4 regions of the Mesorhizobium sp. P2_C4 genome follow, and region 4 is predicted to be linked to each of the others. Evidence: predicted binding sites of a transcription regulator. Region 4 holds the regulator's gene; each other region holds the start of a gene.
What was found. Region 4 encodes LexA, which represses DNA repair genes until DNA is damaged. Its sites were predicted from a motif close to TGTTCNNNNTGTGTTCNG; they were not measured.

Region 1 (7,211 bases), on a different contig from region 4:
GGCTCAAGGCCGGCGGTTTGAAACCCATCGATACGCAAACTCAATCGGGATACGCGAACTCAAGAAAAACCCGGGCGGGGATTGCCCGCATCCTACATGGCGCCGGATTCTTCCTCGAAGCCGTCGTCTTCGCCACGCTCAGGACCGCCATTTTCGAGGAACTTCTCGGCGATCAGTCCGGCATTCTGCCGCAGCGCCAGCTCGATCTCGCGCGCCGTGTCGGGATTGTCGCGCAGGAACAGTTTTGCATTTTCGCGGCCCTGGCCGAGACGCTGCGAATTGTAGGAGAACCAGGCGCCCGACTTTTCGACCACGCCGGCCTTGACGCCGAGATCGACCAGCTCGCCGGTCTTCGACACGCCTTCGCCATACATGATGTCGAATTCGACCACCTTGAAGGGCGGCGCCAGCTTGTTCTTGACCACCTTGACGCGGGTCTGGTTGCCGACGACCTCGTCGCGGTCCTTGACCGAACCGATGCGGCGGATGTCGAGGCGCACCGAAGCATAGAATTTCAGCGCGTTGCCGCCGGTCGTAGTCTCGGGCGAACCGAACATGACGCCGATCTTCATGCGGATCTGGTTGATGAAGATGACCATGGTGTTGGAGCGCGAGATCGAAGCGGTCAGCTTGCGCAGCGCCTGGCTCATCAGGCGGGCCTGCAGGCCCGGCAGCGAATCGCCCATCTCACCCTCGATTTCAGCGCGCGGCGTCAGCGCCGCCACCGAATCGACCACCAGCACGTCGATGGCGCCGGAGCGCACCAGCGTGTCGCAAATCTCCAGCGCCTGCTCGCCGGTGTCCGGCTGTGAGATCAGCAGATTTTCGAGATCGACGCCCAGCTTGCGGGCATAGACCGGATCGAGCGCGTGCTCGGCATCGACGAAGGCGCAGATGCCGCCCTTCTTCTGGGCTTCGGCCACCGTGTGCAGGGCCAGCGTCGTCTTGCCCGAGCTTTCCGGCCCGTAAATCTCGACGATGCGGCCGCGCGGCAGGCCACCGACGCCAAGCGCGATGTCGAGGCCAAGCGAACCCGTGGGCACAGTCTCGATCTCGACGACCTGCTCATTGGCGCCAAGTCGCATGATCGAGCCCTTGCCGAAGGCGCGCTCGATTTGCGACAGCGCCGCATCCAGAGCCTTTGATTTGTCCACCGCTTTGTCCTCTACAAGCCGCAAAGAATTCTGAGCCATGATACATCACCCCTTGGTCGTCAATGAAGGCCGGACAATCCGTGATCCCTGCCCCAGTTTGTACCTTTTTTGTTCTTGTTTGGCAAGGGGTATCAAATATCTGAAAAACAAACGATATCTGGATTTGTTCTATTTTTGTCTCAGGGTTCCGTTTCCAGATGCATCCTGCATTGGGCCAGGCGGTCCGGTTGTTCCGATCCGCCGAATCGCTGGCTTGCCTGCGAAGCTCCGTCGCACAGCCTAGCGCTTGTGCGGCTGGAATAACAAAGGTCATATCGCCCGCATGGTGAAATCGGCAAAAATATTGGCCGTGGGCGGCGCCCATATCGACCGGCGCGGCCAGGTTTCCGGCGCTTATGTGCCGGCAGCGTCCAACCCGGGCACGATGCGCGAGGATGTTGGCGGCGGCGTCTTCAACGCGCTGCGCAGCATCGTGCGGCGCGGCGTCTCGGCTTCGCTGCTTTCGGTGCGTGGTGGCGATGCGGCTGCCGATACGGTGTCTTCTGCCATCGCCAAGGCCGGCATTGCCGATCTGTCGGCGGTGTTCCTCGACCGCACGACGCCGAGCTACACCGCGTTGCTCGACCGCGACGGTGAGCTGATCGTCGGCTTTGCCGACATGGCACTGTATGACCTGGCGTTTCCCAAGCAGATCCGCCGCTCCAAGGTGCGCGAGGTGATCGGCTCAGCCGATGCGATCCTGTGTGACGCCAATCTTCCGTCGACGGCACTGGAGCGGCTGGTGGCGCTGGCTGGCAGCAAGCCGCTCTTCGCCATCGCCATCTCGCCAGCCAAGGTTGTGCGGCTGATACCAGTGCTCGGCGCGCTGGCACTGCTGTTCATGAACCGGCGCGAGGCGATAGCGCTGGCCGGGGCAAACACCGATGCCACAGAGCGAGGCCTGGTCGACGGCCTGAGGCGCGTCGGCCTCAAGAACGGCGTGGTGACGGCGGGCGGTGGCCGGGTGCTGGGTTTTGACGAAAGCGGCCTTTTCACAATCGTGCCCCCTGCCCCGAGAAGAATCGCCGACGTCACCGGCGCTGGCGACGCGCTGGCCGGCGCTACGGTCGCCGCCCTGCTGCGCGGCCTGCCCTTGCGTGAAGCGCTGCGCGAAGGTGTGGCGGCGGCGACGCTTGCCATCGAAAGCGCCGACGCAGTGCCGGCCTTCACGGCGGCGAGTTTTGCCGAAGCGCTGGCCCTTGTGCCGGATGCACAGGAAGTGGCATGAGACCGGCGAATTGTTGTTGCGCGCGGTCCATGTGGACGCGCGACACTGCAGATCGGAGACCATCATGACCCCGGAAACCGCCCGCCCCTTCATCGACATCCATCCGCCGGTGGCGCAGGCGCTAGCCACTGGGCGCCCGGTGGTGGCGCTGGAAAGCACCATCATCACCCACGGCATGCCCTACCCCGACAATGGCGCCATGGCGGCCAATGTCGAGAAGATCATTGTCGATGGCGGCGCGGTGCCGGCGACGATCGCCGTGGTTGCCGGCCGCATCAAGATCGGCCTTTCCGACGGCGAACGCGAGTCTCTCGCTATGACCGGTGACGCCATGAAGCTTTCCCGCGCCGACCTGGGCTTCGCCGTCGCCGAAGGCCGCACCGGCGGCACCACGGTCGCCGCCACCATGATCGCGGCGCATATGGTCGGCATCAATGTGTTTGCCACCGGCGGCATCGGCGGCGTGCACAAAGGCGCCGAAAAGAGCTTCGATATCTCCGCCGATCTCGACGAACTGGCACGCACGCCGGTCATCGTCGTCTCGGCCGGCGCCAAGGCGATCCTCGACATCGAAAAGACGCTGGAAGTGCTGGAGACGCGCGGCGTGCCGGTGGTCGGCCATGGCTGCGAGACCATGCCGGCCTTCTGGTCGCGGCATTCGCCGTTCCGTGCGCCGCTGACCTTGCGTGGCGCGGACGAGATCGCGCATTTCTACAAGACTCGGGCTGCGCTCGGCTTGAGCGGCGGCATGCTGATCGCCAATCCTGTGCCGCAGGATGACGAAATTCCGGCCGAAGAGATGGCCGGCTACATCGAGGCGGCGCAGAAGGCCGCCGAGGCGCTGAATGTGACCGGCAAGGCGGTGACGCCGTTCCTGCTGGGGAAAATCCTCGAACTGACTGGCGGTCGGAGTTTGAAGACCAACATTGCGCTGGTCGAAAACAATGCTCGGCTGGCGGCGAAGATTGCGAAGGCGCTTTAGGCGATTACTTCCCCGCCCGCCGTCCCGCCTCGTACGCCCGGCGCGCCCAGACCCTCATCTCGTCGGGATCGTCGAAGGCGCTGTCGGGAATGCTCCAGTAGGGCATCGACACGAGCTTGCCGTGTCGCGAGCCGGTATAGGTCCATTGCTGGCAGCCGGCGGCTTCGAAGTCGGGGGCGCTTTCGGCGTCCGCCTTCAGCTTCAGTTCGCCGCGCAGCACGATGGCGACGATGACGCCGTCGAAATAGATGCCCTTGCCGCCGAACAGTTTTCGGATGCTGACCGGGCCGAGTCCTTCGAAAAGTTCGGCGATGCGTTCATTGTCCATACCGCGATCATGTCATCGCGATTCGGACTTGTCATCGCCGCAACCAAAACCATGCTGACAGGTTGAGAACGAAATTCGTCGGAGTTCTTTCATGCCGCTTCTGCTCAAAGGGTCCTGCCGCTGCAACGCCGTGCGCTTCGAGGTGGAGAGCCACACGCCGGCGCCGTTCATGCTGTGCTACTGCTCGATCTGCCGCAAGCAACAGGGCGGCGGCGGTTTCGCCATCAATCTCGGCGCCGACTACGAGACGCTGAAAATCGAGGGCAAGCGCAGTCTCGGCGTCTACCGGGCCGAGATCGAGGACGACGAGCACCCGCAGCGCGACGTCTCGTCAGGCGAGCGCAATTTCTGCAAGAAATGCGGATCAGCACTTTGGCTCTACGATCCGACCTGGCCTGAGCTGGTGCATCCCTTTGCCTCGGCGGTCGACAGCGACCTGCCCGAGCCACCCGAAAAGGTACACATCATGCTGAAATACAAGGCGACCTGGGTCGAGCCGGCGATCGGCAAGGGTGACAAGATTTTCGACGTCTACCCCGAGGAATCGATTGCCGACTGGCACAAGCGAACCGGGATGTGGGTGAAGTAGGGTGCTTCTCCCCGTTCTACGGGGAGGTGAGGAGTGGTCCGCGCAGCGGACGAAAAGCCAATTGCTTGGCTTTTCGAATGACGAACGCCGGCAGGCAGATGAGGGGCGGCACTAGCTTTGGAGAGGTAGGCGCTGCCCCTCATCCGGCCCTTCGGGCCACCTTGTCCCCGTAAACGGGGCGAAGGGAAGCTCAGGCCGACTCGCGTGCTTCAGCCAAGGCCTTCAGGTCGGCCGGCTTCAGTTCGACGGATTCGCCGCAGCCGCAGGCCGAGCTCTGGTTCGGGTTGTGGAAGGTGAAGCCGGTGCGCAGCGTCGTCTGCTCGAAATCCATCTGCGTGCCGAACAGGAAGAGTGCTGCTTCCGGCGCGACATAGACGTGGGCGCCGTCGCGCTCGATATGGTCGTCCTTGGTGTTGGGCTCGGTCACCAGGTCGACCGTGTATTCCATGCCGGCGCAGCCGCCCTTCTTGATGCCGAGGCGAATGCCATGCGCATTGTCGCGGGTAGCAACGATCTCGCGCACCCGGTCGGCGGCCTTTTCGGTCATCGTGATGACGGCGAAGCGTCCCATTCTTTTCTCTCTCCATTCCGTGCAGGTTCAAGGCCTGCCGAATGATTCCTCACCTAAAATGGTGAACCTTTCTACCCGACGCAAGGGCGCCAGCCTGACCGCCTCAATACCAGCCCACTGCCACCTGCGCTTCTTCCGACATGCGGTCGGGCGACCAGGGCGGGTCGAAGGTCATGTTGACCTCGACGCCGGAAACGCCTTCGACGGCGCCGACGGCATTTTCCACCCAGCCGGGCATCTCGCCGGCGACAGGGCAGCCGGGCGCGGTCAGGGTCATGTCGATCTTGACGGCGCGGTTGTCCTCGATGTCGATCTTGTAGATCAGGCCGAGTTCGTAGATGTCGGCCGGAATTTCCGGGTCGAAGACCGTCTTCAGCGCCGAGACGATGTCGTCGGTCAGCCGCGCCAGTTCATCGGCGGGAATGGTCGAGGCGGAAACCAGCGGGTTGATGGCCGTTTCCGGCGCGGTCTCGGTGGTGTGGCTAGCGTCATCCATGATCGTCACCCGAAGAACTTTCGCGCTTTTTCGAGCGCTTCGGCCAAAGCGTCGACTTCAGCCCTGGTATTATACATGCCGAACGATGCCCTGCATGTGGAGGTTACGCCGAAGCGTTTCAACAGCGGCTGGGCGCAATGGGTGCCGGCACGCACCGCAACACCCTGCCGATCGATCACCATCGACACATCATGGGCGTGAATGCCCTGAAGCTCGAAAGAGATGATGGCGCCTTTGCCCGGCGCGTCGCCAAAGATGCGCAGCGAGTTGATGGCGCGCAGCCGCTCATGCGCATATTCCTTTAAATCGGCCTCGTGGGCTGCGATGCGCTCGCGGCCGATCTTTTCCATATAGTCGAGTGCAGCGCCCAGCCCGATCGCCTGCACGATCGGCGGCGTGCCGGCTTCAAAACGGTGCGGCGGGTCGTTGTAGGTGACGATGTCTTCCGTCACCTCCTCGATCATCTCACCACCACCCATGAAGGGCCGCATGCCTGCGAGACTATCCTTCTTGCCGTAGAGCACGCCGATGCCAGAGGGACCGTAGACCTTGTGGCCGGTGAAGACGAAGAAGTCGCAGTCGAGATCCTGCACGTCGATCGGCATGTGCACGGCGCTCTGGCTGCCGTCGACGAGTACGGGAATTCCACGCGCATGCGCGATGCGGACGATGTCCTTGATCGGCGTCACCGTGCCCAGCGCATTCGACATCTGGGTGATGGCGACCAGCTTGGTGCGGTCGGTCAGGCGCTTTCCGAATTCCTCGATGTGGAAGACGCCGAGATCATCGACCGGCACCCAGACCAGCTTGGCGCCCTGGCGTTCGCGGATGAAATGCCACGGCACGATGTTGGAATGGTGCTCCATGATCGACAGCACGATCTCGTCGCCCGCGCCGATGTTGGGCATGCCATAACCGTAAGCAACGGTGTTGATGGCCGCGGTCGTGTTCGAGGTGAAGACGATGTTGTCGGTGCTCGGCGCGTTGAGGAAACGGCGCACCGTCTCGCGTGCCTTCTCATAGGCGTCGGTCGCCGCATTGGAGAGGAAATGCAGGCCGCGATGGACGTTGGCATATTCCTGGGAATAGGCGTGCTGAATGGCGTCCAGTACCGCTTGCGGCTTCTGCGCCGAGGCGCCATTGTCGAGATAGACCAGCGGCTTGCCGTAGACTTCCCGCGACAGGATCGGAAAGTCGCGGCGGATCGCCTCGACGTCGTAGAAATCTCCGATCTTGCCCGGTGCGTTCATCGGTTCACCCGTGTGTCAAAAACCAGTCGTCGAGCCGTGCTTCCAGCGCGTCGACAATGGCCTCGTCCTTCAGTTCTTCGATCACCTCGGCGACGAACGCCTTGACCAGCAGGCCGCGGGCCGACTTCTCGTCGACGCCGCGCGCCATCAGATAGAACAGATGGTTGTGATCGATCTCGGTGACCGTCGCGCCATGGCCGCAGACGACGTCGTCGGCGAAGATTTCCAGCTCCGGCTTGGTCGAGAACTCGCCATCATCCGACAAAAGCAGCGTGTTGCAGGCCATCTTGGCGTTGGTCTTCTGCGCGTATTGGTGGACGTTGATGCGGCCCTGGAACACGCCGCGCGCCCGCCCTGTCACCACATTGCGGATCACTTCCGTCGACGTCGTGTGCGGCACGGCATGGTCGAGCACCATGGTCACGTCGGTATGCGTGTCGCCGGCCAGAAGGTTGATGCCGCGCAAGGTGAAGTCGGCGCCTTCGCCTGTCGTCTTGACCACGATCTCCTGGCGCACCAGCTTGCCGCCGGCATTCATGAAGAACACCGTCAGCTTCGAATTCTTGCCGAGATG
Region 2 (7,211 bases), on a different contig from region 4:
CTGGACAAAACGATAGATGCTGATCTTCTCCGACGGGCCGAGTTCAGGCAAGCGGGAAGGAAGCGTCAGCGAAACTGAGGTCCCGGTCCGCCGTTCGTGCTCGGCGACGGCCAGCCGCAATATGTCCGGCACGGCCGCGGACTCGATCTGCGGCAGCACCAGGCCGTTGCAGATGCCGCGTATCTCGCTCATCGCCTCGCCAAGCGTGTTGTGGATGCCGGCAACCTCAGCCTGGCGCTGTTCGGCCGAGGCGGCGGGGTCGAGCAGCAGCGGGCTGCCCATGCGCAGCGCCGCCAGCGCTACGAGCTGGGCCGGCCCGTCATGGAGATCGGCGCCGATCCGCCTCAGATAACGCTCGTTGATGGCCGTGGCACGGCGCGAGGCGTGCTGCACGCGCTGGCGCAGCGTCGAGTTCTGCGACAGCAGTGCCTGCAGTTCTGCGACCTTCGCCTCGAGCGCCGTGCGCTGCGTCTCGATGGTGCGGCTGCCGCGAAAGACGATGCCGGACAACAGCGCAAGCGCCGCCGCCGTGGCGCCGGCCACCACCAGCCAGCTTTGCCACAGAGCAACATTCAGCGTCGTTTCGAAGTCGTCGGCGACCTCGTAGATCTCCGAGACGGCGACGACTTCGCCCGACCAGGGTTCGCGCATCGGATTGTAGATTTCGAGCAGCGGCCCAGCCGCCGTTCTTTGCTCGTCCCGGCTTTCGGCATCGTCGTCGAGATTGTTGTACTGAGCCACGACATTGCCGCCAAAGGCGGCGACCAGGTTGGCATTCGGCTCGTACACCTTGCCGATCAGTGTCGTATCCTTGGCGTAAAGTATGGTGCCGTCGCGCCGCCACAGCTTGAACGATGCCAGCCGCTTGCCGAGCGCGCCCTGGTCGAGCGTCTCGTCCAGCGCCCGCTTGACGCTGTCGCTGAGCTCGCGGCTCTTGCGCATGTCCGGCAGCAGCGGTGCGATCACGCTGTCGACATAGAGCGCCGTGGTGGCGGCGGAGTTGCGGGTGACGCCTTGCCGGATCTGCGAAGTCACCCACAGGCCGACCACCAGCATCACCGCCAGCAGGCCGACGCCGCCGGCAATGAGGAACTGCAACGCAAGCGACAGCTTGCCCCAACGCCGTAAGAAATCCTCAAGCAATCGTGCGACCCATCCTCACCTGTGCCTGTTATAGAGGCAGAACGGCGTTTGTGACATCAGCCTTTATCTTGACCGGGCTGGACTTTAGTCCGGCGCCGTCGCCGCCCCTCGGCTGCCGAAGCAGGCGCCGGCTCTACAAACAGTTTGAATCGAGATATGCACAAGTTTCGTTGCGCGAGATTTGCGAAGAGAGGGCCGACAACGGTGCGTGACCCCTATCTGGTCGAAACAGCGGTCGTCGTCGGGCTCGCCGCCATTCTGGCGTTTCTCGCCTGGTTCTGGCGGCAGGTGCGTAGCCGTCGCAAGGCCCGGCATCGTGAAAATCCGGCGAATGACTACGCCGTGCGCCAGGATTGGTCGAGCAGTCGCAGCAACCTCAACCACTCGTCCTTCGTCTATTTCGATGTCGATCGCGATGGCAGCTACGGGCTCGGTGACCGGCCCATGGCCGGTGTCATGGTCAGGCTGCACGACGGCAGTGGCCGCTTCGCGTCGCAGGCTCGGACCAACCGCAGCGGCTTCGCCAATTTTCCGGTGTCGAGGAAACACCGCAAGGCGCCCATTCATTTGCCCGGCATTTACCGGTTCACGGTTTCGGTGCCGCCCGGCTGGCGCGCCAGCAGCGCCAACGAGGTCCAGTCGCAGCACTTTCAGCCGCTATCGGGCTCGCCCACGGGAATGGTCAGTGAAGCGATGCTGCGGCCGGTCGGTCTTTTCCCGATACGGCGCCTCAGCGGGCGTGTGGCGGCAGCGGCGACCTTGTCGGTAGAGAGGAAGGGGCAGGTGCTGGCCGTGCATCCGCTCGCCGATGCAGCCGGCTTCCGCTTCGATCTCCCCGATGACGCCGACACCATAGAGGTCGCCGGGCGCGGTTTTGCGCGCAGGCTGGCCCTGTCACCCTATCCGACCGATCTCGGTCTGCTCTCGCCCGGAAATCCCGCCATCGACAACACCGCGCCCCTGCAGACGATCGGCTTCGACGATGTCACCCCGCGCGAGTTCCGCAAGGTGCCGTCCGGCTATGCCGGGTTAAGCTGGTTCAACCTGAATGCGATTTCGCGCGATTATCTCAAGGAGGCCGAGGGTTATGTGAACGGCAATGTCTCCGGAGACCACACTTGCTATACCAGCAGCGGCCACCCGGCCGAATTCGGCAGCGAAAAGCCTTTCGGCTTTCACTCCGTGCTTCTGACGGCGGCGTGGTTAAAGTCCGAAGGGGAGGTTGCCCTGGTGGAGAGTTGGCTAGGCGATCGGCTGATTGCCAGCGATGCCGTTACTCTGTCGGCGCTGACGCCGGTTCACTACGCCCCGATGCTCGGGCAGGTGACACGCGTGCGTCTTTCCACCAAGCACTATTGGCAACTTGTGCTCGACGATCTCGTGGTCGCCCGCTGAGCTTACAGACTGATGGAATTCGGGGCGTTCGCCGTGACCTGCGAGAGCTTGCCCTTTTTGACCAGCACCGGCTTTGAATAGGTCTTCTTCATTTTCCCATTCTCCAATGGCGCGCGGCGCAGTCAGACCGCTCCTGCTTAGAACGTTTCGCGAGACACCACTGGCACGCCGACTCAAAACGGTTTTTCACCTGGCGTCTTCAGGGCCCCGAAAGCGCCCCGTTTTCCGCTGTAACCTGCGAAAGCTTGCCTTTTTTGACAAGCACGGGTTTTGAATAGGTCTTCTTCATGGTCCCACCCTTCAACGTAACGCAATAATGCCAGATGGCCCGGTGCAGTCAACCTCACCCCGCCGGCGACCAAGTCCGACATGTCTTTATCACAGCTCCTTCTCCGCCAGTTCCCTGAAGGCGTCGGGCACGGAACGCGCCGCTTCCAGCGCTACCGTGCCGTAACCGACCGCCTGTTTGCCGAAGCGCTGGCGGATCTTGTCGACGGCGCGGTCGGCGCCGAAGCGCGCCAGGCCTTTTTTGGTGCCAGGTCTCTGCTTCTCGTCGGCAAGGCCGAGCGGCAGTTCGAGCTGCAGCTCGGTACTTTCCTCCAGATGCGATACCGAGATCGCCAGCAGTGAAATGGTCTTTTCCTGGGGGTAGGCGGCAAGCACGCCGCGTACCAGCTCCTCGGCGATCTCGGCCAGCATCAGCGTTGCCGAAATCGGCTGGTCGAGGGTGACCGAGCGGGTCACGGCGCTGAGGTCGGCAAAGCGGACGCGCACCGTCACCGTGCGGCCGGGCCGCGCTTTGGCTCTGAGCCGGCTGGCGACACGGTCGGCCAGATGCAGCAGCACCGGCACGAAGATTTTTGCCTCGGCCGGCTTGCTGCCGAGCGCCGATTGCGCGCCGGCCGAATGCGCCCGCCGATGCGTCAGCAGTTTTCGCGGGTCGCGGTTCCACGCCAATGCAGCAAGCTTTTCGCCGGCGGCGGGTCCGAGCAGGCGCTCCAGCGCCCCGCTGTGTGTCTTGGCCAGCTTGCCAATGGTCTCGACGCCGATTTCGGCCAGCCGCGCCTTGGTCGCCGGGCCGACGCCCCACATCAGCCCGACCGGCAAATCATGCAGGAAGGCAAGTTCACCGGCGGGATCGACCACCACCAGCCCGTCGGGTTTTGCCACTTGCGAAGCGATCTTCGCCAGATGCTTGGTGCGCGCCACGCCGATCGAGATCGGCAGGCCGAGTTCTTGCCGCACCCGGTGGCGTATCGTGGCGGCGATCTCGGCCGGCGACCCGAACAGATGCGTGCAGCCGGCGACATCGGCAAAGGCCTCGTCGATGGAGATGCGCTCGACCAGCGGCGTAAAATCGTCGAGCACTTTGATGGCGGCGTCGCCGAGCCGCTGATAGTCACCAAAATGACCGCCGACGAAGATCAACTGCGGGCAGAGCTCCCGGGCGCGCCGTCCCGGCATGCCGCCGCGCACGCCAAAAACCCTGGCCTCGTAGGAGGCGGCGAGCACCACGCCGCCGCCGACGGCGATCGGCTTGCCTCTGAGCGAGGGGTCGAGCAGTTGCTCGACCGAGGCATAGAAGGCGTCGAGATCCGCATGGAGAATGGTGGGTTCCATCCCGACCGTTTCCTTGCGGCGCTGCTGCATTAGCCGCGTCTATTTTGAGAGATGTTTTACAGAACAAATACAGAACAAATCGTGTCCTGTGTCAAGCAGAGATGCGCCCTTGACCAGTTTCGAAGACAGCAGCGCCGAGTCGCTCCGCGCAATGCCTTGGAAGACCACCACAAAGCCTGAACGCCGCGTGTGCACCCACGACAAAGTCGCCGCTGGATCGCCCGTTGCGGGAACTTGCCGATCGCAGCCGCGTTGATAGTCGTGATGGGACGCTGTTTGCGGGAGCCTGGCATGGTCCACTTTGAAATGGTCGATCTTGTTTGCGTTATCGCAGCCTGCACGAGCGACCGCTCTGCCGGGCGGCTTGTTTCGATGGCCAAGGCGGTGGAAGAATTGCGGGTGCTGACCGGGGATTTCGTCTCGTCGGATGAAGCGGCGGCGAATGCGCTGTCGGCAGTGGCGCTGGAGTGCGGTTGCGCGGTGCTGTTCGACGAACAGGCCGGGGCCGACATCACGCGGGCGCCCTGGTCGCAGCCAAACTGAGGCCGCTAGGACCATAGTCTGATTGGTATAGGACCTTTGCGTTCCAAAGGGCCCAAACCCCTCCCTTCCATTCGTCTAACCTAGCAATTTCAAAGGGTTATGACGGGTTTTCGATTCATCTCGTTCACCGGTGGCCGCTTCGCTCTCGCATTGAAACCACATTTGTTCAAAGTTTACCCAAGGCATTAGCGATTTCTCATATCCCCCTCTATAGCGGTTGGGGGCGGTGGCGATTCCCGGAGGAGATATCATGACATCCCGAAAGACCCTTTTTGCAGCGCTTGCAGCGTTCGCGCTGCTGGCATCTCCGGCCCTGGCAGGTGCTGGCGGCAACGGTGGTGGCCACGGCAACGGCGGCGGTAACGGTCATGGCGGCGGCAATGGCGGTGGCAACGGCAATGGCGGTGGAAACGGCAATGCCGGCGCCAAATCCGGCAACAGCGGTTCGCACGGCAAGTCGGCGTCGGCCAAGGGGAAGGCCGCCAAGGCCGAAACGGAGGCTGTTGCAAGCGTTGACGAAACCGAGCAGACCGCCTCTGTGCCCAAGGAAAAGAATATCAATGCCAAGCTCGGCCGGTTGCACTCGCTGCAGCGCAACATCAACGCCTATATGAATTCCAAGAGCAAGAAGTTCACTGGCGTGCAGGCCTTCGTAACGCAGTCGGCAGTAGCCAAGAACGCTCAGACCGCGGCAGATGCTGCGGCTGCGGCTGCGGCTGCGGCGGCGACTGAGGCCAATGCCAAGATAGCCGATCTGACCACGCAGCTCGCCGACGCGAATGCGCTTACGCCAGCTACGCCCGAAGACCAGGCGGCCAAGGACGCACTGGTCAAGGACCTGACAGATCAGATCACGGCTCAGGAGAAAGCAATCACCGATGCCGAAGCGGCGGCGCAAACGGCGCAGGATGCAGCCGACGCTGCGGCTGCCGACATCCCGTCGCTCGACACAGCCCTTGCCGACATGGCCAACAAGCCCGTCGACGCCGAGGTGACCGACTGGGCCAACGGTGTGCTTGCCGACAAGATCGACCAGATGGCCGCCAAGCTGGCTCCGGCGACGCCGTAAGGTTCATCGCGGCTGAAACGACCCAGTCGACGATCAAGCCGCCGGGTTCGCCCGGCGGCTTTTTTCTGACGGTATGTTGGAACTGCCGATCTCCCCCGGCAGGCAGAGGGGCGCGCTGTTTCTCCGGCGTCACAACAGGTTCCTGCATGCAAACATTAAGGGGAAAGGCGCTGCTAACCCTCGATACGGCATGGAGTATCCGCATTTGCTGATATAGGCTTCCCGATGTCGGGGTAAACGGCATTGGGAGGACAAGACATGCCTAGGGTTTCAGAACTCTTCTTCAAAACAGCCATCGTTTTTCTCATTCTGGGCATCGCCGCCGGTCTGCAGATGGCGATCTCGGGCGACCACGGCGCCTTTCCGGCGCACGCGCACATCAACCTGTTGGGATGGGTAACCAGCGCCATCTTCGGCGGCTACTATGCGCTCAATCCGGCAAAGGCCGAGCGCAAGCTCGCCATGATCCACTACGGCCTCTACACGCTTGGCATCGTGGTGATGTTGCCGGCCCTGTACCTGATGCTGCAGGGCAATCCGGCGCTTGAGCCGATCGTCGCAGGCGGTTCGCTCATCGTCGCTGCTGCGGTGCTGATCTTCGCCGTCGTGGTCTTCTCGCCCGAGGCGGAGCGCTCGGCCTCGGGAATGCGGCCGGCCTCGCGCTGAGGCTGCTGCCGGCCAAGGCACGACGCCTGGCCGAAACTGTCTGCCCCGCGCTTCCCCCTCGGAGGCGCGGGCCAATCGGTAGCGTCGCCCGCGGTGGCCGCATCCCGATGCATGACGCGCGTTAACCACGCCGCCATGCCGGACCGAACCAACCGGCGTGCTGGCCGTTTATCCCTATGGAAGAGCGCCAACCCAGATTTCGCTGTCACCCGGAGCCGTCCGGTACCTGGACGGTGTGGGATGACGTTGCCGATGCGCCAGCCACCCTGGGAGGCTGCGTCCTTCTCGGCCGCACATGGGAGCGCGCCAAGGTCGCCCGCGATGTGCTGCGGCGGATCTACGACAGTCACCTGGAGGCGCGATCGGTTCGCCGGCCATCGGCCCCGGCAGTGCAGCGTGTCGACGATCTGATCGCCTCGATCCGCGCCCGCTCAGTGGCAGATGCAGATTAGAGCAAATGCGCGGTAGGGCATCCGTCCGCGGCGGTTTTTTCGGCAGCCGCCAGCACCTGGCCGGAGCCCAAGGACAGTGTATTTCTTCGAATAATTGAGTTAATTTGCGACTGTCATTGCAGCCGATGGTTGTCGCGCAAATTATTACTGTATCGGCGCCGGCTGCTGCTGGGCCTCATCTGTATTATTTCGTGACCGCGACGCTGGAACCATCCATCGCAACGCGCGTTCGGGCCTATTCGCGATGTCTTATAGACAGACAGATCTGGGCAGGCGAAGCGGGCGGGGCGGCAAAACAAGAGTGGGTTGGGGCAGGAGCAATA
Region 3 (7,211 bases), on a different contig from region 4:
CTTTACCGTTCCGCCAGCCGGCTCGGCCTCGAACCGCAGCCGGGCATGGCGCTGCTGCGCCTTGCGCAGGGCCATGCCGAGCAGGCGGCGGCAACCATTCGCCGCGTGCTGGCCACGACCAAGGCCCCGCTGAGCCGGGCCCGCCTGCTGCCGGCGCTGGTCGAGATCATGATCGCGGCCGGCGCTATCGAGGAGGCGCGCGAGGCCTGCGGGGAATTGCAGGCGATCTCCAACCGCTTCGCCACCGACATTCTTGCCGCGATGGCCTCGCAGGCGAAAGGCGAAATCGAACTGGTGGAAGACAGCCCGGCGGCAGCGCTCGGACATTTCCGTGCCGCGCTGACAACCTGGCAGCGCGCCGGCGCCCCCTATCTGGAGGCACGTCTGCGCATGCTGGCCGGGCAGGCCTGCCGCAGGCTTGGCGACGAGGACGGCGCCGGGCTTGAATTCGATGCCGCCCGGGCGGTTTTCACCGAACTTGGCGCCGCGCCCGACCTCGCGAGCGTCACGGCGCTGATCGGACCAAGCAATTCGCGTCCGCACGGCCTGACCCGGCGCGAGATCGAGGTGCTTGGCCTTGTCGCCACCGGCAAGACCAACAGGCTGATCGCAACCGAATTGGGCCTCAGCGAAAAGACCGTCGACCGGCATTTGAGCAACATATTCGACAAGCTGGCGGTCAACTCGCGCGCCGGAGCGACCGCTTACGCCTTCCAGAACGGCCTGGTGTGACGCCACGGCATGGGGGGAAATACCCATGCCTTTTCTTTTGTCTCGTGAGGGATCCCCCCGAAGCGCCGCCGTGCCGGTTCGCTATTTTCGCTCCATGACTGACGAAACCGCGTGGAGACGATGATGAACCCGACTTCGATATCTGGCCCGACTTCAATCCGCGCGGCGAAACCGCATAGCCGCCGTGTCGGCATCACCGAGACCAGGGCGCGCGCCGGCGCGCTGCTGGAACAAGGGGTGGCATTCATGACACTGGAGGCCGGCGCGCTGCAGGCAGTCGCAAGCCAGGCGCCGATCGGCGACGACATGCGACCGGTGCCGAGAGAGGAACATGTCGATGTCGTCGTCATCGGCGCTGGCCAGAATGGCCTTTCCGTCGGCTATCACCTCGCCCGCAAAGGCGTGAACTTCGTCATCCTGGAGGCGCGCGAGCGCGTCGGTGACATCTGGCGCTCGCGCTGGGATTCGCTGCGCCTGTTCACACCGGCGCGCTTCGACGGCCTGATCGGCATGCCCTTCCCCGCCGCCCGCTACTCGTTCCCGACCAAGGACGAGATGGCCGACTATCTTGAAACCTATGCAAGAAGGTTTTCCCTGCCGGTGCGCACCGGCGTCAAGGTCGACGAGGTGATCCGCATCGACGGTCACTATGTCGTGACGGCTGGTCGGACCCGGTACATCGCCCGTCACGTCGTGGCCGCGGCCTCGAGCTACCAGAAGCCGAAGATCCCGGATTTCGCCGCCTCGCTCGATCCGTCGATCCGGCAATTCCATTCGGTCGCCTACAAGAATCCCGAGCAGCTCAAGCCGGGCAGCGTGCTGCTGGTCGGCGCCAGCAATTCCGGCGCGGAAATCGCCATCGACATCGCTTCTGCCCACCAGGTCTGGCTGGCCGGACGGCATCCCGGCAACATCCCGGTCGCCTACAATGGCTATCTCGCGATGCGTCTGATCCTGCCTGTCGTCTTCCGCTTTGTCTTCCACCGGCTGCTCACGGTCGACACGCCGATGGGCCGCAAGGCAAAGCCTGGGCAGCTCGCCCATGGCCTGCCGCTGATCCGGGTCAAGCCTCGGGACCTGGATGCCGCCGGCGTGCGCCGGGTCGCCCGGGTCGCCGGGGTCCGCGACGGCAAACCGCTGCTCGACGACGGCCAAACCCTCGACGTCTCGAACGTCATCTGGTGCACCGGTTTCCGGGCAGGACTGGACTGGATCAAGCTGCCGATCTTCGACGACAACGGCCGGGTGAAGCAGTATCGCGGCGCTGTGGAGGGCGAACCCGGCCTCTATGTCTGCGGCCTGCACTTCCAGCACTCGACCTCCTCCACCATGATCCACGGCGCGGCACGCGATGCCGGCTATGTCGCCGACAAGATCAGCGAGCGGATGCGGGCGGCCGCGCGGTAAGGCCGGGCGGGAGGGTTTTGCACAGCTTGCCGGGCGCCGGGGCGACAATATTCGCACGGCGCCTGGGAATCTGGCTTCCAAACCAGAACAAAACGTAGACACTTCTGGCCTTTCGCCGCCGAATCACTACATTCGGGGGCGATGTCCGGCTTTTCGGAAGACATGCCCTTTTTTGACGAACCGAATGCGCGGCCGATGGCCCCGTCGGGCATAGCCGCGCGCGCCATGGCTGCCCGCAGCGGCCACAACAATGCGCCCGATTATCTGAACGGCCTCAACCCCGAGCAGCGGCTGGCGGTGGAAACCACCGAAGGCCCGGTTCTGGTGCTGGCCGGCGCCGGCACCGGCAAGACGCGTGTCTTGACCACCCGCATCGCCCACATCCTCGCCACGGGAAAAGCCTTCCCCTCGCAGATCCTCGCCGTCACCTTCACCAACAAGGCCGCGCGCGAGATGAAGCAGCGCATTGGCCTCCTGGTCGGCGAAGCGGTGGAAGGCATGCCCTGGCTCGGCACCTTCCACTCGATCGGCGTCAAGCTGCTGCGTCGTCACGCCGAACTCGCCGGGCTCAGATCCGATTTCACCATCCTCGACACCGACGATGTCGTGCGCCTGATCAAGCAGCTCATCCAGGCCGAAGGTCTCGACGACAAGCGCTGGCCGGCCAAGCAGTTCGCGCAGATGATCGACGGCTGGAAGAACAAGGGGCTTGGCCCCGCCGATATTCCCGAGGGCGACGCCCGCGCCTTCGCCAACGGCAAGGGCCGCGAACTCTACAAGGCCTATCAGGAGCGGCTGAAGACGCTGAACGCCTGCGACTTCGGCGATCTGCTTTGCCACCCGATCCGCATCTTCCGCGCCAATCCGGATGTGCTGAAGGAGTATCACAAGCGCTTCAAATACATCCTCGTCGACGAATATCAGGACACCAACACGGCGCAATACATGTGGCTGCGGCTGCTGGCGCAGCGGCCAAGCGGGCCACAACCGACAAGTGGTCCACAACCGCCAAGAAGTGGCGCTCCAGGTGGCCGCGTTCCAAATCCTAGCCCGTCCAGGACTCCCGATCGAACTGAGGCGGGCAGCTACAAACCTGCGGCGCCTAAAGATGATCCTTCGGAAGAAGGTAACTACGTCAGGCCAAACACCTCTTACGGCTGGGATGTTCCGGCCGAAGGCCGCAAGCCCGACCGGGCGTCCGAGCCGTTGCGAGGCCCCCGCGGAGGGCCCGTGCCGGCAGGCGCGGAACAGCCCGTGAGCGATAACAGAGTCAACATCTGCTGCGTCGGCGACGACGACCAATCGATCTACGGCTGGCGCGGCGCTGAGGTCGACAACATCCTGCGCTTCGACAAGGATTTTCCCGGCGCCACCATCATCCGGCTGGAGCGGAACTATCGCTCCACCGCGCATATCCTCGGCACCGCCTCGCATCTCATCGCCCACAATGAGGGCCGCTTCGGCAAGACGCTGTTCACCGAAAAGATCGCCGAAGACGACGAGAAGGTGCATGTCCATGCCGCCTGGGATTCCGAGGAGGAGGCGCGTGCCGTCGGCGAGACCATCGAGTCCTACCAGCGTGCCAAGCAAAATCTCAACGACATGGCTATCCTTGTCCGCGCCTCCTTCCAGATGCGCGAGTTCGAAGACCGTTTCGTCACGCTCGGCCTCAACTACCGTGTCATCGGCGGCCCGCGCTTCTACGAGCGCATGGAGATCCGTGACGCCTTGGCTTTCTTCCGCGTCGTCGCGCAAGGCGCCGACGACCTCGCCTTCGAGCGCATCGTCAATGTGCCCAAGCGCGGCCTTGGCGAAGCCACCATCCGCCAGATCCACGACACCGCGCGCGCATTGCGCATCCCGATGCTGGAGGCGGCGACGAAACTCGCCGAAAGCGACGAGCTGAAGCCGAAGCCGCGCGCGGCACTGCGTGAAGTCGCCGCCAATTTCGAGCGCTGGCAGAAGGCGCTGGAAACCACGCCACACACCGAACTCGCCGAGACCATTCTCGAGGAGAGCGGCTACACCGACATGTGGAAGAACGACCGCTCAGTGGAAGCGCCGGGCCGGCTTGAAAACCTGAAAGAACTGATCCGCTCAATGGAGGAGTACGAATCGCTGCGCTCCTTCCTCGAACATGTCGCGCTGGTCATGGACGCCGAGCAGAACGCCGAGCTCGACGCCGTCAACATCATGACGCTGCATTCGGCCAAGGGCCTCGAATTCGAGACCGTTTTTCTCCCCGGCTGGGAGGAAGGCCTGTTTCCGCATCAGCGCGCGCTCGACGAGGGCGGCCGCTCTGGTCTGGAAGAAGAGCGCCGCCTCGCCTATGTCGGCCTGACCCGCGCCAAGAAGAACCTGCACCTCTGGTTCGTCTCCAACCGCCGCATCCACGGGCTCTGGCAATCGACCATTCCGTCACGCTTCCTCGACGAATTGCCGGAAGCCCATGTCGAGGTCGCCGAAAGCGGCAACAGCTACGGCGGCTATGGCAATTCCTATGGCGGCGGTTCCTTTGCCTCCGGTCGCGGCGGCCAAGGGGCAGGAAGACAGAACCCCTATGGCGCCTCGCGCTTCGACAATGTCGGCGCCAACACGGAAAAATCCGGCGCCTTCTCCAACACCTATGCGACGCCGGGCTGGCAGCGCGCGCAAGCCAATCGCACTGAGGCGACCGACCGCAACTGGGGCTCGCGCTCCGGCCACCAGGTCGAGCGCATCGGCTATGGCGAGACGGACTCGGGCTATGGCGCCGGCCGCACCTCGGTCAAAGGCCGCACCATCGACGGCGAGCTGGTCGCCAAATCCGTCGCCGACACACCGTCGGCCTTCAGCGTCGGCGACCGCGTCTTCCACCAGAAATTCGGCAACGGCAACATTGCGGCCATCGAAGGCAACAAGCTGACCATCGACTTCGACAAGGCCGGCCAGAAACGTGTGCTGGACGGGTTTGTCGCGGCGGTGTGAGCGTCCGCTCGTCCCGTTGTCCTACAAGCGACCACTTTGTCATTCTCTGGCGGAGCCCTCCTCGCCTTCGTCATCCACGGGCGAAGCACCTTCGTCATCCACGGGCAAAGCAGGAGCGAAGCTCCGTCGCGGAGACCCGAGGATCCGTGCCGTGACCTCGGCCTTGGAACGCAGCGGAACAGAATTCAGCACCGTGGTGACGCGTTTGAGTCGCGGCATGGATCCTCGGGTCTGCGCTGCGTCGCTACGCTCCTTGCTCCGCCCGTGGATGACGAAGCGACGGGCGTCTGCCCCCAATCGTCAAGGCATGCGGTCCGTCAACGAAATAGCTCTCACCTGTACCTTGCCTGGTTCCACTTATGCCCGAGCAGCGACAGGATGATGATCAGACCGTTGAAGAACTGGACGTAGAAGCCGCTCAAGCCCGCCGCCACGACGCCGGTCTGGATGAACGACACGGTGACCGCGCCGATGGCGCCGCCGACCACGGTGCCGATGCCGCCCCAGGTCGGCGTTCCCCCGACGAACACCGATGCCAGCACCGGCAGCAGATAGCCGTCGCCCGAGGTCGGCCACCAGGTGAAGTTGATCATCACCGAAAATGTTCCCGCGATCGCAGCACCGATGCCGACGAAGACGAAGACTTTCACCCGCACCCGCTTGACGTCGATGCCCATCTGCTGGGCGCTGTCAGGATTGTCACCGACCACTTTCACCTGCGCGCCGAAGCGATGCCTGTTGTAGAGTAGCGCCGACAGCACGACGAAGGCGATGGCCCAGAAGATCTGCACCGGGATGCCGTAGATCTGGCTGGAGAAGATCTTGTAGGCCCAGCTGTCGGCAAGGCTGGTCAGCGCCGTCGACCTGCCCTCGTTGATGATCTGGATCAGGCCGCGCAGCAGGAAATTCATACCGAGCGTGGCGATCAGCGACGACAGCCCGCCATAGACCACCAGCGAGCCCACCAGAAAGCCGAGCAGCATGCCGGTGACGAGTGCGGCGGCGATGCCCAGGAACGGATCGTAGCCGGCCTGCACCACCAGCGCGAAGACCCATGAGGCAAAGCCCATGGTCGCCGGAAACGACAGGTCGATCTCGCCGCAAGTGACGACGAAGACCAGCGGCACCACCACGAACAGCGCCACCGGCAACGTGGTCAGCACCGAACTGTAGAGATACCAGGTGGTGAAGACGGCCGGGTTGGCGGCCATGAACACCGCCATCATCACCACGAACACGCCGAGCGTGCCGAGCGAAGCGCGGTTGTCGAGGATGAAGCCGCGCATCCAGTTATCGGATGGGTGCTTCCACTCTTTCTGGGGGTTGCCCTGGCGGGGAATGCCGGCGGGCTCGTGCAGATCGGGCTCCATGGTCTTGCTCATCGTGTTGCCTGCTCCGCCTCGCCAGCGTCGTGCAATCCGGCCAGTCCGCCCGGATGCGCGACGTCTTCCATGAAGTTGATGAGATCTTCGGCCGACTTGACCTCGCGCCGGTCGGCGCTGAGCGCGACCTTGCCGCGATCGATCACCACGAAACGATCGGCGATGTCGAAGACATGATGAATGTTATGGCCGATGAACAGGATCGAGCGGCCGCTCGCCCGCACCTGGCGCACGAAATGAAACACCTTGGCGGTTTCGGTCAGCGACAGCGCCGTCGTCGGCTCGTCGAGGATGATCAGGTCCGCCTGCTTGTAGATGGCGCGCGCAATCGCCACGCCCTGGCGCTCGCCGCCCGACAGCTGGCCGACGATCGACTGCGGCGTGAACACTTTCGAGGTGAAGCCGATCTCGCGCATCAACCGGCTGGCCTCCTCGATTTCCTTGTTGACCTTCAGCCAGCCCATGAAGCCGGTGAGCTCCCGGCCCATGAAGATGTTGCGCACGATGGTCTGCTGCACGGCCAGCGCCCGGTCCTGGAACACCGTCTCGATGCCGGCCTCGCGTGAGCGCGCCGCACTCCAGCCGGTCACCGGCTTGCCGCGGATGAGGATCTCGCCGCTGGTCGGCTTGACCACGCCCGACAGGATCTTGATCAGTGTCGACTTGCCGGCGCCATTGTCGCCGATCAGGCCGACCACCTCGCCGCGGTCGACGCTGAGATTG
Region 4 (7,211 bases):
GTCATCGCTGCGCGTTGCCGTTTCGGCCGGCGAAACATTGCCGGCGCCGGTCTTCGAGGAATGGACGAAAAAGACTGGCAAGCCGATCCTCGACGGCATCGGCGCCACCGAAATGCTGCACATTTTTATCTCCAACCGTTTTGATGACATGAAGCCGGCGTCGACCGGCAAACCGGTGGGCGGCTACGAAGCGCGCATCGTCGACGACCAGATGCGCGAGGTGCCGCGCGGCACGACGGGCAGGCTCGCGGTGCGCGGCCCAACAGGCTGCCGCTACATGGCCGATGTCAGGCAGAAGGAGTATGTCCGCGACGGCTGGAACCTCACCGGCGACACTTTTCTGCAGGACGAAGACGGCTTCTTCCACTTTGCCGCCCGCTCTGACGACATGATCGTCAGCGCCGGCTACAACATTGCCGGGCCGGAGGTCGAGGCGGCGCTGCTTTCGCATGCCGACGTCGCCGAATGCGCGGTGATCGGCGCCGAGGACAGCGAACGCGGCCAGATCGTCGAAGCCCATATCGTGCTGGTGCAAGGCGTCGCGGCAAACCAGGAAACCGTCAAACGCCTGCAGGACCACGTCAAGGCGACAATCGCTCCCTACAAATACCCGCGGTCGGTCAAGTTCGTCGACGCGCTGCCCAAGACGCAGACCGGCAAGATCCAGCGTTTTCGGCTGCGCGCGCCGAAAACCGTTTGACGAGACCGGCGCTTCCGATCAAGTGACGGCTGTCTTGACGGCGAAGCGCGCATCCTTCCAGGCGCCGCTGCGCAAGATGTCTTCGAGCACTTCGACCGCGTGCCAGACATCGGCGTAGCCGACATAGAGCGGCGTGAAGCCGAAGCGCATGGTCGACGGCGCGCGGAAATCGCCGATCACACCACACTCGATCAGCGCCCGCATGATCTGGTAGCCATGTTCGTGCATGAATGAAATCTGGCTGCCGCGTTTGGCGCCGTCGCGGGTGCTTTCGAGCGTCAGCCCGTAAGCGCCGCACTTGGCCTCGACGAGTTCGATGAACAGGTCGGCCAGCGCGATGCTCTTGCTTCGCACTGCCGTCATGTCGACATCGTTCCAGATGTCGAGCGCGCCCTTCAGCGTGCGCATCGACAGCACCGGCTGCGTGCCGCACAAAAACCGGCGGATGCCGATGCCCGCGGCATAACCGGGCTCGAAGGCGAAGGGGCGGGCATGGCCCCACCAGCCGGTGAGCGGCTGCTGGATGTCGGCAAGATGGCGCTCGGCCGCATAGATGAAGGCAGGGGCGCCCGGGCCGCCATTCAGATATTTGTAGGTACAGCCGACAGCGAAGTCGGCGTTTGCCTTGTCGAGCTCGACCGGCATCGCGCCGGCGGTGTGGCAAAGATCCCAGACGATCAGCGCCCCGGCGTCCTGGGCCTTGCGCGTTAGCGCCGCCATGTCGCGCAGCTCGCCGGACTTGTAGTTGACGTGGTTGACCAGAACCACGGCGGTGCGTTCGTCGATCAGCTCTTCGATATCAGGCGCGTCGAAACCCGAGAGGCGTAGCTGAGTGTTTTTTCTTGTCGAGAGCACGCCTTCAGCCATGTAGAGGTCGGTCGGAAAACTGTCGCCCTCGGCGACGATGACCGGCCGCTCCGGCCGCATCGCCATCGCGGCATGCAAAAGCTTGTAGATGTTGACCGAGGTCGTGTCGCAGACCACCGTCTGGCCGGCCGAGGCGCCGATCAGGCGCCCGAGCTGGTCGCCGAGTTCGAGCGGCATATCGAACCAGCCGGCCGTGTTCCAGGCGCGGATCAGGTCGTTCGCCCATTCCTCGGTCGCTGCCTTGCGCAATTCATCGAAAGCGGCATGCGAGGCAGCCCCCAGAGAATTGCCGTCGAGATAGATCACCCCTTGCGGCAGCACAAAGCGGTCGCGCATGGCGCGCAACGGATCCGCGGCATCCATCGCCTCGATGGCCACGAGATCGGGAATTCCTGTCATGGTCTGTCTGCTCCCCCAAGATTCGACGCAACGCTGGAACGACGGCATCCATCGGTCACGAGCGCTTTTCCACCACCTGGCATCGCGCGGCAAGGTTCCACCGATGACAAGCTGTCCGACCAGACGTGGAAAACCAGGAGCCAAGCCAACCCAAGGTTGGCGTTTTGACTTCGTTTCGTTCACGGTTCACTAACCAAACCGCCCCGTCGATATGGCTTCAGTTCCGTGTCCTCTTTGCCGGCTGACGGCCGATTCCAATGCCGCCTTGTTGTAACCCAGAGGCGGCAAACGAAAGCAGAATCAAGGCGATGAGGCGCGATCCGGTGAAAGCGGGGCTGCGCCGCTGGCGCAGCGGTATCATTTCCAGAGCCCTAACACATTCATTAAACTTTAAACGGTTGCGGAACACAACTGGAACAGATAGTGTTTGTTCTGGGTTTGTTTTTCCGATTCTGGTTCGAAATCCCTGGGGGCCCGCCATGCTGACGCGCAAGCAACATGAACTTCTGATGTTCATCCATGAGCGGCTGAAGGAGAGCGGCATTCCGCCCTCATTCGACGAGATGAAGGAAGCGCTCGACCTCGCATCCAAATCCGGCATCCACCGGCTGATCACGGCGCTGGAAGAACGCGGCTTCATTCGTCGGCTACCCAATCGCGCTCGCGCCCTGGAAGTGCTGCGCTTGCCGGACTCGATCGCGCCCGGTCTCAATGCGGCCCGTAAATTTTCGCCGAGCGTTATCCAGGGCAGTCTTGGCCAGGGCGGCGGCCTCGGGCGGCAAATCAAGCCAGGACCGTCCCGTATGCCCTCGGCCGGCAATGACGACGACGTGGTCGCCGCCGTGTCGATCCCGGTGATGGGACGCATCGCCGCCGGTGTGCCGATCGACGCCATCCAGCACCAGACGCATTCGATCTCGGTGCCGCCGGACATGATCATGGGCGGCGAGCACTACGCGCTGGAGGTCAAGGGCGATTCGATGATTGAGGCTGGCATTTTCGACGGCGACACGGTCATCATCCGCAATGCCAATACCGCCAGCCCGGGCGAGATCATCGTGGCGCTGGTCGATGACGAGGAAGCGACACTGAAGCGGTTCCGCCGCAAGGGCGCCTCGATCGCCCTCGAAGCCGCCAACCCGGCCTATGAAACACGCATTTTCGGTCCGGACCGGGTCAAGGTGCAAGGCAAGCTGGTCGGGCTGATACGGCGCTACTGAGCCGGCTCGGCGGCTGATCTGTCGGGCTTCTTGTAGGGCGACATGCCCCTCGCCTCGCGCGAGAACTTTCGTTGGACATGCCAGAGGCGGTATGGCTTGTCGACGGCAAAGTCGATCTCCGGCGGCCTGGTTGCCGATTGCGGGTCGAAGAAGATTGCGGCGCTGCCCAGACGGGCAAGCTGCCGCTTGTTGACGACAAGGACCAGCGGATTGCGGCAAGGGTCGTAGGCGGTCGCGTCGTCGATGATGATCAGGGTCGCAAAGGAACAGGCTTTCCACGCCTCCTTGCGGTCTTCGACATAGGCGACGATGGCGCCGGACGGATGCCGTGCAAGGCACAGCCCGGCCTTGCAATAGAAGGGCGACCCCGGCGGCAGCTCAGCCGGGTCGGCGATGTCGAATTGCTCGCCGCTGTCGTCGAATGTCTCGGGCTCGACGATGGTTTCGGATTTTAGGGCGCGCTTCCAATTGTCGGTCGTGAATTCGTTCGAACGCGCCCGGTTGAGGGCCAGCTCACCGCCGCCGATCGGCAGCGCGACCAGACGGGCGTCTTCCGAGATCAGCACATCGGGCGTGCGTGTGTCGGAAATCGTCAACAGTCCGGCGATCGCGAAAGGAAGTGCAGCCAGCCTGAGCCATGTCGTTGCCATGGTGGCGATGATCAGCGCGATGGTTGTCAACAACACCGACTTGAGCGAAATCAACCCGACCGCATCGACCGGCGAGCGCTCCGAGATCCATGCCGACAAGGCAATCATCGCTGTCAGCCCCTTGCCCATGACATAGAGGAACGGCCCGTCGGCGCCGAACGGCATCGCCAACGCACTAAGAACCGCGAAAGGCATGACAACCAGCGAGACGATCGGCATGATGGCCAGATTGGCAAACAGGCTGAGCGGCGACACACGCTGGAAATGCCAGATGGCGAACAGCGCTGTGGCGCTGCCGGCGATAATCGAGGTCATGGCCAGACCGCCCGTCGCCAACAGGAATTTCCGGCTGAGGAAGGCAAGCGGTGAGCGGCGCGGCGGTGGCGACGTCGCCTTACCCGCGCGGTAGTCGGACCAGCCTGCATAGGCGCCGACCAGGGCCGCGGTGGCGGCAAACGACATCTGGAAACTCGGGCCGACCACTTCGTGCGGCGACACCAGGATGACGGCGATGGCCGAGATCGCCAGATTGCGCATGGTGAGTGCCGCCCTGTCGAACAGCACGGCGATCAGCATCACCGCCAGCATGATGAAGCTGCGCTCGGCCGCGACCACGATGCCGGAAAAGACGAGGTAGGCCGCGATCGAAAACAGTGCCGCCGCCGCGGCATATTTCTTCACCGGCCGGCGCGAGGAAAAATCCGGGAACAGGGCAAAGGCGCCGCGCAGCAGCGCCATGATGGTGCCCGCGACCAGCGCCATGTGCAGACCGGAAATGGAGATGATGTGGTAAATGCCGGTGCGCCGCATCGCCTCGTTGATCTCTTCCGGGATGCCGGCGCGCACGCCGACAATCAATGCCGCGGCAATCTCGCCTTCGGCGCCGCCGATTTGGCCGCGAATGTGGTCTGCAATGCTCTCGCGCGCGTTTTCGATGGAGGAAGACAGGCGCGCGCTCAGCGGCGGTGGGCCTCCGGAGGCTACGATTTTCGGATTGCCGAGAAAGAAGCCGCTGGCGCCGATGCCGGTGAAATAACTGTCAAAGGAGAAATCATAGCTTTCGGGCCGCACAGGACCGGTTGGCGGCAACAGCCGGACATAGCCGGTCGCTATCGTGCCGGCGGTCATCCCGGCGGGAATTTCCCGTGCCGAAAGCCTGACGCGCTCGGGCGCATAGCGCAGCTTTGGCCGGGCGGTGGAGATCACGTCGATGGTCAGCCTGACGCGGCCATTCGACATCTCATCGAGGCCAATGACACGTCCGGTCAGTTGCGTCTGGATTTCCGAACCGAGCATCTGCGTTCCCGCGCGCCAGGTTTCGACCTTGGCGGCAAGCACGCCGAGCGCGCACAGCATCACCACGATGAAACACAGATGCGTCCTCGGCCACGACCGTGAGACAACGGCACACAATGCCATCAGCACCACGACGGCAATGGGCTGCGCAAACCCCGGCTCATTGGCCAACGAGAAGTAGAAGGTCACGCCTGCGGCCAGGAAAACCGGCACCAGCAGGAAGGCAACGCCGCGGTCGAGTTCCGTGCCGGCGGCCGAAGCGACGCTGCGGCGGATTGCCGGCCATGACGAACGGCGGACGAGTTTGCGCAGACGGGTGACCGATCCGGGCGTAGCGACCGGTATCGGCGTGGCTTGATCCGGCGGCACGGGCAGGATGCTGGGTCGCAGCTCAGGCAGCGAGACGGGCAGCGGCTCGGCATAGGGACCATCGGCAAACAGCGATCGTTCGCTGACGCTTGCGGTCGCGTCCTCGCTGTCGTCCGCGCCCCGGCCACGTCCTGCCATCGGGTCTGCCCCTTGCGCCCTAGACCTCCTATGCTACATGAACGCGCAACGCGCGAAAGTCCGCGAAACCACACCCGCTTCCCACGTTCCCCGAGAGTTCCATGTCCGACAAGGTCGTCACCCGTTTTGCCCCCTCGCCCACCGGCTACCTGCACATCGGTGGCGCGCGCACGGCGCTGTTCAATTGGCTCTACGCCAAGCACACCGGCGGCACGATGGTGCTGCGCATCGAGGACACCGATCGCGAGCGCTTCAACGAGGCGGCTACCCAGGCCATTCTGGATGGGCTGACCTGGCTCGGGCTTTCCTGGGACGGCGAGGCCATATCGCAGTTCGAGCGCGCGCCGCGCCACCGCGAGGTGGCCGAGGAGCTGGTGCGCATGGGCAAGGCCTATTACAGCTACGAGACGCCGGCCGAGCTGGAGGCGATGCGCGAGGCAGCTAGAGCCAAGGGCCTGCCGCCGCGCTACAACGGCCAGTGGCGCGATCGCGACCCCTCCGCGGCGCCTGTGGGCGTCAAGGGCGCCATCCGCATCAAGGCGCCGACCGAGGGCGAGACCGTGGTGCACGACCGCGTGCAGGGCGAGGTGCGCTTTCCCAACAAGGATCTCGACGACTTCATCATCCTGCGCTCGGACGGCAACCCGACCTATATGCATGCCGTCGTCGTCGACGATCACGACATGGGCGTCACCCACATCATCCGTGGCGACGATCACCTGACCAACGCCGCCCGCCAGACGGTGATCTACAACGCCATGGGCTGGGACGTGCCGTCGATGTCGCACATCCCGCTGATCCATGGTGCCGATGGCGCCAAACTGTCGAAGCGACACGGCGCGCTCGGCGTCGAGGCCTATCGCGCCATGGGCTACCTGCCCGAGGCATTGCTCAATTACCTGGCGCGGCTCGGCTGGAGCCATGGCGACGACGAGATCATGTCGATCAAGGATATGGTTGCCTGGTTCGACATTGGCGACGTCAACAAGGGTGCGGCCCGTTTCGACTTCGCCAAGCTCGAGTCGATCAACGGCGCGCATATGCGCAAGATGGACGACAAGGCGCTCTTCGACATCTTCATCGCCACTCTGCCCTATCTCGAAGGCGGGCCGGCGCTGGCTGCGCGTCTCGACGACAAGCGCAAGACGCAGTTGCTTGCCGCCCTGCCCGGCCTGAAGGAGCGTGCCAAGACGCTGGTTGAGCTGCTCGACGGCGCCGCTTTCCTGTTCGTCGAGCGGCCGTTGCCGGTCGACGAGAAGGCATCGCTGGTGCTCAATGCCGAAGCGCGCGCGGTCCTGCGCGGCGCTCACGCAGCGCTGCAGGCGGTTTCAGGCGACTGGACGGCCGCCCATGCGGAAGCCGCTATCCGCGACTACGCGCTGGCCGGTGGCCACAAGCTCGGCGCCGTGGCCCAGCCGCTGCGGGCAGCCCTGACCGGCAAGAGCACGTCGCCCGGCGTTTTCGACGTGCTTGCCGTGCTTGGCCGCGAGGAAAGCCTGGCGCGCATCGCCGATCAAATCGATTAGGAGAGATCTGGCCCAAGAAGATTGGCATTGAAAGGTACGTTTCGCA

Region 1: a site for LexA is predicted at 1,253-1,270, ahead of recA (recombinase RecA). Genes of this name have one in related genera too.
Region 2: a site for LexA is predicted at 4,218-4,235, ahead of dinB (DNA polymerase IV). Genes of this name have one in related genera too.
Region 3: a site for LexA is predicted at 2,223-2,240, ahead of AC1DX6_RS07465 (ATP-dependent helicase). Genes of this name have one in related genera too.

What each region holds. Positions count from the first base shown of each region.
Region 1 covers NZ_JBFUDT010000006.1:149,871-157,081, reverse strand. The annotation lists gene recA (recombinase RecA) at 93-1,193, opposite strand; gene AC1DX6_RS22660 (carbohydrate kinase family protein) at 1,477-2,421, shown strand; gene AC1DX6_RS22655 (pseudouridine-5'-phosphate glycosidase) at 2,486-3,403, shown strand; gene AC1DX6_RS22650 (TfoX/Sxy family protein) at 3,408-3,731, opposite strand; gene AC1DX6_RS22645 (GFA family protein) at 3,823-4,320, shown strand; gene sufA (Fe-S cluster assembly scaffold SufA) at 4,511-4,891, opposite strand; gene AC1DX6_RS22635 (SUF system Fe-S cluster assembly protein) at 4,995-5,387, opposite strand; gene AC1DX6_RS22630 (cysteine desulfurase) at 5,393-6,637, opposite strand; gene sufD (Fe-S cluster assembly protein SufD) at 6,642-7,211, opposite strand, start outside.
Region 2 covers NZ_JBFUDT010000005.1:12,211-19,421, forward strand. The annotation lists gene AC1DX6_RS20175 (sensor histidine kinase) at 1-1,110, opposite strand, end outside; gene AC1DX6_RS20180 (hypothetical protein) at 1,348-2,538, shown strand; gene AC1DX6_RS20185 (putative RiPP precursor) at 2,738-2,827, opposite strand; gene dinB (DNA polymerase IV) at 2,917-4,158, opposite strand; gene AC1DX6_RS20195 (hypothetical protein) at 4,450-4,701, shown strand; gene AC1DX6_RS20200 (hypothetical protein) at 4,952-5,770, shown strand; gene AC1DX6_RS20205 (hypothetical protein) at 6,029-6,436, shown strand; gene AC1DX6_RS20210 (hypothetical protein) at 6,670-6,888, shown strand.
Region 3 covers NZ_JBFUDT010000002.1:209,592-216,802, forward strand. The annotation lists gene AC1DX6_RS07455 (LuxR C-terminal-related transcriptional regulator) at 1-732, shown strand, start outside; gene AC1DX6_RS07460 (flavin-containing monooxygenase) at 856-2,139, shown strand; gene AC1DX6_RS07465 (ATP-dependent helicase) at 2,281-5,106, shown strand; gene AC1DX6_RS07470 (ABC transporter permease) at 5,439-6,488, opposite strand; gene AC1DX6_RS07475 (ATP-binding cassette domain-containing protein) at 6,485-7,211, opposite strand, start outside.
Region 4 covers NZ_JBFUDT010000003.1:754,113-761,323, forward strand. The annotation lists gene AC1DX6_RS16265 (benzoate-CoA ligase family protein) at 1-700, shown strand, start outside; gene kynU (kynureninase) at 719-1,966, opposite strand; gene lexA (transcriptional repressor LexA) at 2,446-3,186, shown strand; gene AC1DX6_RS16280 (ComEC/Rec2 family competence protein) at 3,180-5,639, opposite strand; gene gltX (glutamate--tRNA ligase) at 5,741-7,165, shown strand.